2 linked regions of the Verminephrobacter eiseniae EF01-2 genome follow. Each later gene encodes a partner of the first gene's protein in a complex. Links are inferred from orthologs where the notes say so. Each region holds a gene or a part of one and is shown in the gene's direction. Other genes may lie near its edges.

Region 1 (3,247 bases):
CGCCCGCCCCGGGCATGCTGCCGGCTGCGCTGCGCCTGGCTTTTGCCTCCTGCCAGCGCTGGGAGCACGGGCATTACGCGGCCTGGCGCCATCTGGCCGCCGATCAGCCCGACCTGGTGTCGCGTCACCGATCATCTGTCGGTCTGCGCTGGCCATCGAAGCGCATCGCGGCGTTGCATCGCTTGCCAATACGCTCGGTATTGGCAAGCGCTGCGCCTTGCGCTGCGCTCCGATGGCTGCGCGCAGCCTACGACATCTGATCGGTGACGCGACACTAGGTGGACGCCGTGGCACGGCACAACCCCCAGGTGCTGCTGGCGCGCTGCGAGCAGCGCGGCTACGGCCTGGCCGACATCCGGCCCGAGCGCTGGAGCACCAGCCTGCGCGTGCTGCAAGACCCGCTGCGCGCCGACAGCCCGGTCAGCACCCTGGCCCGCTTCGTGGTGCAAGACCGGTGGCCCGGCCCGATCCCGGCCTGAACCCGGCGTCCCGGATCGGCCCACTTCGATGCTCTCTTTTTTATAGCCATCAGCAACTACGGGGTCTGGGCCACAGCGCAAATTTGCGGCCATCTCCAGGGGCCGGCAGTGCCGCATCTGCGCCTGTCCAGGCCCGGCAAACAGGCACAATGGGCGGCATGTCCATCCCTGCGTCTTTCATTCAGGAACTGCTCGCCCGTATCGACCTGGTCGACATCGTGGGCCGCTACGTGCCGCTGAAAAAAGGCGGGGTCAACCTGATGGGGCTGTGCCCCTTCCATGAGGAAAAGTCGCCCTCGTTCAGCGTCAGCCCCGCCAAGCAGTTCTACCACTGCTTTGGCTGCGGCAAAAGCGGCGATGCGATCAGCTTTCTGATGGCACAGGCGGGCCTGGACTTCGTCGAGGCCGTGCAAGACCTGGCCCGGCAAGCGGGCCTGCAAGTGCCCGACGACAACAGTTCCCCGGCCGACAAGGAGCGCGCCGCCGCCGCCCGTCAAAAGCAGGCCACGCTGAGCGAAGTGCTGGAAAAAGCGGCCGCAGCCTACCGCCAGCATTTGCATGACACGCCGCACGCCATCGCCTATTTCAAAAGCCGGGGCGTCTCGGGCGCCATCGCCGAGCGCTACGGCCTCGGTTATGCGCCCGACGGCTGGCGCAGTCTGGCCAGTTGCTTTGCGCGCTACGACGACCCGCTGCTGGCAGAAAGCGGCCTGGTCATCGTCAACGCCGAAGACGGCGGCAAACGCTACGACCGCTTTCGCAACCGGGTGATGTTCCCGATCCGCAACGTCAAGGGCGAATGCATAGGCTTTGGCGGCCGCGTGCTCGGCCAGGACAAACCCAAATACCTCAACTCCCCGGAAACGCCGGTATTCCACAAAGGGCATGAACTCTACGGCCTGTTCGAGGCCCGCAGCGCCATCCATGAGCAAGGCTACGCGCTGGTCACCGAAGGCTACATGGACGTGGTGGCGCTGGCGCAGCGGGGTTTTCCGAACACCGTCGCCACCCTGGGCACGGCCTGCACGCCCGAGCATGTGCAAAAGCTGCTGCGCTTTACCGCGTCGGTGGTCTTCAGCTTCGACGGCGACGCCGCCGGGCGCCGCGCAGCACGCAAGGCGCTCGACGGCGCCCTGCCCCACGCCAGCGACACGCGCAGCATCAAGTTTCTGTTCCTGCCCGCCGAGCATGACCCGGACAGCTTCATCCGCAGCCATGGCCCCGAAGCCTTCGCCCGGCATGTGGGCGACGCCGTCCCGCTGAGCCGCTTCCTGCTCGAAACCGCCAGCGAAGGCTGCGACCTGGGCAGCGCCGAAGGCCGCGCCCACATGGCCAGCAACGCCCGCCCCCTGTGGACTGCCCTGCCCGACGGAGTGCTCAAGCGCCAGTTGCTGGCTGAACTGGCCCAACTGACCCAACTCGACGCCCGGGACCTGTCAGACCTGTGGAGCCCGGACCACAGCCGCCAGAGCCAGCGCCCCGCCAACCCGGGCCACCCGCCGGCCCTGGACGACAGACACCCCCCCCGTGACGCCAGCAACGGCCATGGCGACTCCGGCGGCTACGCAGTGCAGCGGCCGGCCTGGCGCAAAAGCGCAGACTGGCAAAGCGGCAACGGCAACAGGCGCGCCGCGCCCTGGCCGCCATCCCAACCCCGGCTGCCGCGCACGCCCAACGCCAGTCGCGCCGACCACGCGGCGCGGCTGCTGCTCGCGCACATGGATCTTCTGCAAGAACTGACCCACGACGACCACAGCACACTGTGCGCCCAGCCAGCGCCGCACGGACCGCTGTTCGCCTGGCTGGAGGCGCAGTTTCACGAACGAGGCCCGGTGGCCTGGGCGCGGCTGCGCGAAAGCCTGCGCGAGCACGAATGCGAAGCCCTGGCGCTCAAAGTGATGACCGGCGCCCATGCCCAGACCGAAGGCGAGTTGCAGGAGTTGTGGCTGGAACTGCGCGATCTGCTCAACCGCATGCAGATCGAAGACATCAAGCAGCAGCAAAAGCTGCTGATCCTGCAAGCAGCACAAGACCCGACAGCCCTCGATCGCTACCGCGCCCTGGAACAAAAGCGCACCGCTTTACAAAACGCAGCCGTCAGTGCCGCCAGCGCGGCCTGACTGCTGCCGCGAGTTTGCCGGGCATATATATGCCAGCCCACCGGAGGGATGACTCCCTTTCACCCATGCGCTGGCGCCTCCGTTCCGTTCCTGGCCCCGATCGTATTGGGTATTGGTATTGGTATTGGTATTGGCTCATCCACGGGGCTTCTCACCATGAAGAACGCTGCAAGGATCCACCGTTCGCCGCCACTGGCTTGAAAATAGTGCGTTACCCTGCCGTCGTTTCCCGCGCATCGACCATCGATCACCATGTCCACCAGCACCAACGAGGGCGAAATCCTCACCATCGGGCAGGGCGCCGACTACCTGAAAGTCACGCAACGAACGATCTACAGGCCCGCAGCCGCCAAGGAGATCCCGGCCTTCGGGGTCGGCGGGGTATGGCGGTTCTCGCGTGTCGATATCGATGGCTGGATCGAGCAGCAGTCAAGGCCAGTCCCCGGACATGCCGGAAACGGCACGGGCAAGCGTCCGTCGGACAAGGGTGACCAAGAGGAACGAAAACAATGCTGAACCTGACCCTGCGAGAAGAATTTCGAGGCAATCGCCTCAAAGGGACGGCCATCGAGCTTTCCAACGACAAAAATACCGGCGCGACGCAGATGGCTGCCGAGGCGTTTTTGCAGATCACGTATCCGACCCGCG
Region 2 (3,123 bases), 990 kb from region 1 along the record:
AATCGACTACAAGGATGTAGACACGTTGCGCGATTTCATCGCCGAAAACGGCAAGATCATCCCCGCGCGCCTGACCGGCACGCGCGCCATCTTCCAGCGCCAGCTCAACACCGCGATCAAACGCGCCCGCTTTCTGGCCTTGGTGCCTTACAGCGACCAGCACAAGATCTGAGGAGCACCTGCCATGCAAATCATCCTGCTCGACAAGGTTGTGAACCTCGGCAACCTGGGCCAAATCGTCAAGGTCAAGGACGGCTACGCCCGCAACTTCCTGATCCCTACGGGCCGCGCCCGCCGCGCCACCGAAGCGGCCAAGGCCGAGTTCGAGGCCAAGCGCGCCGAACTCGAAAAAACCGCCGCCACCAACCTGGCCCAGGCCCAGGCCCAAGGCGAAAAGCTCGCCGGCACTGCCATCAAGCTGACGCAAAAGGCGGGCGTCGACGGCCGTCTGTTTGGCTCGGTGACCAACCATGACATCGCCGAAGAGTTGAACAAACAAGGCTTCAAGCTGGCCAAGTCGCGCATCCGCCTGCCCAACGGCCCCATCAAGATGGTCGGCGACAACACGGTGAGCGTGGTTTTGCACACCGATGTGGTCGTCGAAGTCATCGTGTCGGTGTATGGCGAAACCGCCTGATCATCCGGCCCTGGTGACTTGCGTAAAAGCCGCCCTCGGGCGGCTTTTACTTTTTGGTTTGCGCATCGCATACATGCTTGCCCACCTGTCATCCAGCAATTATCCCCAGGTGTATCAACAGCGCATGCCTTGCACCGGGATTACATTCCGTTCTTCATGACGCCCAAAAATCATGTCCGCCATCTTTCCCCCGCTCGATGACGATGGCTCGACGGCGCAGCCGCCCGATCCCGAACTGGCCCGGTTGCGCCTGCCACCGCACTCGATCGAGGCCGAATCCAGCGTGCTCGGCGGGCTGCTGCTGGACAACAATGCCTGGGACCGCGTCGGTGACCTGCTGGTGCAAAGCCATTTTTACCGCCATGAGCACCAGATGATCTACACCGCCATCGGCGTGCTGATCACTGCCAGCAAGCCGGCCGACGTGATCACCGTGTTCGAGCAGTTGCAGAACCTGGGCCAGGCCCAGGAAACGGGGGGGCTGGCGTATTTGAACAACCTCGCGCAATATGTGCCGGGCGCCAGCAACATCCGCCGCTATGCGGAGATCGTGCGCGAGCGGGCCATTTTGCGCAAGCTGATCACGACCAGCGACGAGATCTGCACCAGCGCCTTCAACCCGCAAGGCCGGACGGTGGAGCGCATTCTCGACGAGGCCGAAGCCAGGATTTTTGCCATTGGCGAAGAAGGCTCGCGCACCAAGCAGGGTTTCCAGTCGCTCGACAAACTGGTGGTCGATCTGCTCGACCGCGTGCAGGAGTTGGCCGACAACCCGGTGGACGTGACCGGCGTGCCCACCGGCTTTGCCGATCTCGACCGGATGACCTGCGGCCTGCAGGCGGGCGACCTGGTGGTGCTGGCCGCGCGCCCGTCGATGGGCAAGACCTCGCTGGCGGTGAACATTGCCGAGCATGTGGCGCTCGATGAGGGCCTGCCGGTGGCCATCTTCTCTATGGAAATGGGCGCCGCGCAACTGGCGGTGCGCATCGTGGGCTCGATTGGCCGCGTGAACCAGGGCAACCTGCGCACCGGCCGGCTCAGCGATGAGGAGTGGCCACGCCTGACCGAAGCCATTGAAAAGCTGCGCACGGTGTCGCTGCACATCGACGAAACCCCGGGCCTGACGCCCAGCGAACTGCGCGCCAATGCCCGGCGTCTGGCGCGCCAGTGCGGCAAGCTCGGCCTGATCGTGGTGGACTATTTGCAGTTGATGAGCGGCTCGGACGCATCAGGTTCGGACAACCGGGCCACCGAACTGGGCGAGATCTCGCGCGGCCTGAAAATGCTGGCCAAGGAACTGCAATGCCCGGTGATGGCGCTCTCGCAGCTCAATCGCTCGGTCGAGCAGCGCACCGACAAACGCCCGCTGATGTCCGACCTGCGCGAGTCCGGCGCCATCGAGCAAGATGCCGACATCATCATGTTCATCTACCGCGACGACTACTACAACAAGGAGAGCAAGGAACCGAACGTGGCCGAAATCATCATCGGCAAGCAGCGCAATGGCCCGACCGGCACGGTCAAGCTGTTCTTCCAGAAGAACCAGACGCGCTTCGAGAACCTGGCCATCGGTTCGGGCGACGATTTTTGATCACGCTGGCGCTTGATTCATCCTTGCCGTCAGCTATCGAAATAGTAGCGCCAAAAGCAGCAAGCCAAGCCCCAACACGCCCAGGGTCAGCAAGGCCCAGGTACTGCGTTGGCTGTGCCGGCGCAGCGCTTCGATGGCCAGCACCAGTTGGGCGTTTTGTGCTGCCAGTGACTCGATCAGCAGCGCGCCATCGCGTTGCTCCTGCTCCAACTGCGTGACCCGGTCATGCAGGTGCTGCCACTGTGCGTCGGCAGGCGGCACGGCGCCTTCCTGCGCCGCGACGGCAGTGTCTTTGCGCGCGCTGCCCAAGAGCTTTTTGGCGGCTTGCAGGATTTGGGGCGTGGCCTTGATCACGTCACCCCAGGGCACCAGTTTGAGCACGGCCATCCACATTGGAGTTTCCCGATGACATATGCAACGACTGCGGCCTATGCTAGTGTCTCGTCACGGATCAGATGTCGTAGGCTGCGCGCAGCCAATACCGAGCGTATTGGCAAGCGATGCAACGCCGCGATGCGCTTCGATGGCCAGCGCAGACCGACAGATGATCCGTGACGCGACACTAGGCACGCGCCGCAGGCTGCGCGGTGGCGTTTCACAGCATCTCGCTCGCAAAATCCGCCAGGCGCGAGCGTTCACCGCGCGCCAGCGTGATGTGGCCGCCATGCGGCCAGCCCTTGAAGCGGTCTACCGCATAGGTCAGGCCCGAGGAGCCTTCGGTCAGGTACGGCGTGTCGATCTGCGCCAGGTTGCCCATGCAGATGATCTTGGTGCCCGGGCCGGCGCGCGTGATCAGCGTCTTCATCTGCTTGGGCGTCAGGTTTTGCGCCTCATCGATGATCACGTACTTGTTCAGGAAGGTGCGCCCGCGCATGAAGCTCATGCTCTTGATCTT

The links.
Region 2: the proteins of dnaG (region 1) and dnaB are in contact, whole or in part, in a crystal structure (PDB 2R6A), measured with the Geobacillus stearothermophilus proteins. The link is inferred for Verminephrobacter eiseniae EF01-2 from one-to-one orthologs. Residues at the interface, in WP_049624496.1 of Geobacillus stearothermophilus: Lys456, Leu457, Leu458, Pro459, Ala460, Asn463, Ala464, Leu467, Leu535, Leu536, Ile537, Ala538, Gln544, Glu545, Asp548, Tyr549, His552; in WP_033016901.1 of Geobacillus stearothermophilus: Ser13, Glu15, Ala16, Gln18, Glu91, Leu92, Asp94, Ala95, Val96, Pro97, Thr98, Ala99, Ala100, Asn101, Tyr104, Tyr105, Ile108.

Annotation. Positions count from the first base shown.
Region 1 is NC_008786.1:109,202-112,448, forward strand. Bases 188-3,118 are described here. They hold dnaG (DNA primase), read left to right. Parts: upstream 188-637; coding sequence 638-2,599; downstream 2,600-3,118. Other genes in these bases: VEIS_RS00470 (alkaline phosphatase D family protein), read left to right, coding at 188-260; VEIS_RS00475 (hypothetical protein), read left to right, coding at 288-479; VEIS_RS00485 (helix-turn-helix domain-containing protein), read left to right, coding at 2,852-3,115; VEIS_RS00490 (DUF499 domain-containing protein), read left to right, coding at 3,109-3,118. In the rest of the region: more of VEIS_RS00470, read left to right, coding at 1-187; more of VEIS_RS00490, read left to right, coding at 3,119-3,247. UniProt on the Escherichia coli protein: RNA polymerase that catalyzes the synthesis of short RNA molecules used as primers for DNA polymerase during DNA replication.
Region 2 is NC_008786.1:1,096,315-1,099,437, forward strand. The notes cover bases 212-3,018. They hold dnaB (replicative DNA helicase), read left to right. Parts: upstream 212-809; coding sequence 810-2,228; downstream 2,229-3,018. Other genes in these bases: rplI (50S ribosomal protein L9), read left to right, coding at 212-637; VEIS_RS04850 (hypothetical protein), read right to left, coding at 2,262-2,621; VEIS_RS31065 (hypothetical protein), read right to left, coding at 2,657-2,791; VEIS_RS04855 (PhoH family protein), read right to left, coding at 2,824-3,018. Outside these bases: rpsR (30S ribosomal protein S18), read left to right, coding at 1-172; more of rplI, read left to right, coding at 185-211; more of VEIS_RS04855, read right to left, coding at 3,019-3,123. UniProt on the Escherichia coli protein: The main replicative DNA helicase, it participates in initiation and elongation during chromosome replication. Travels ahead of the DNA replisome, separating dsDNA into templates for DNA synthesis.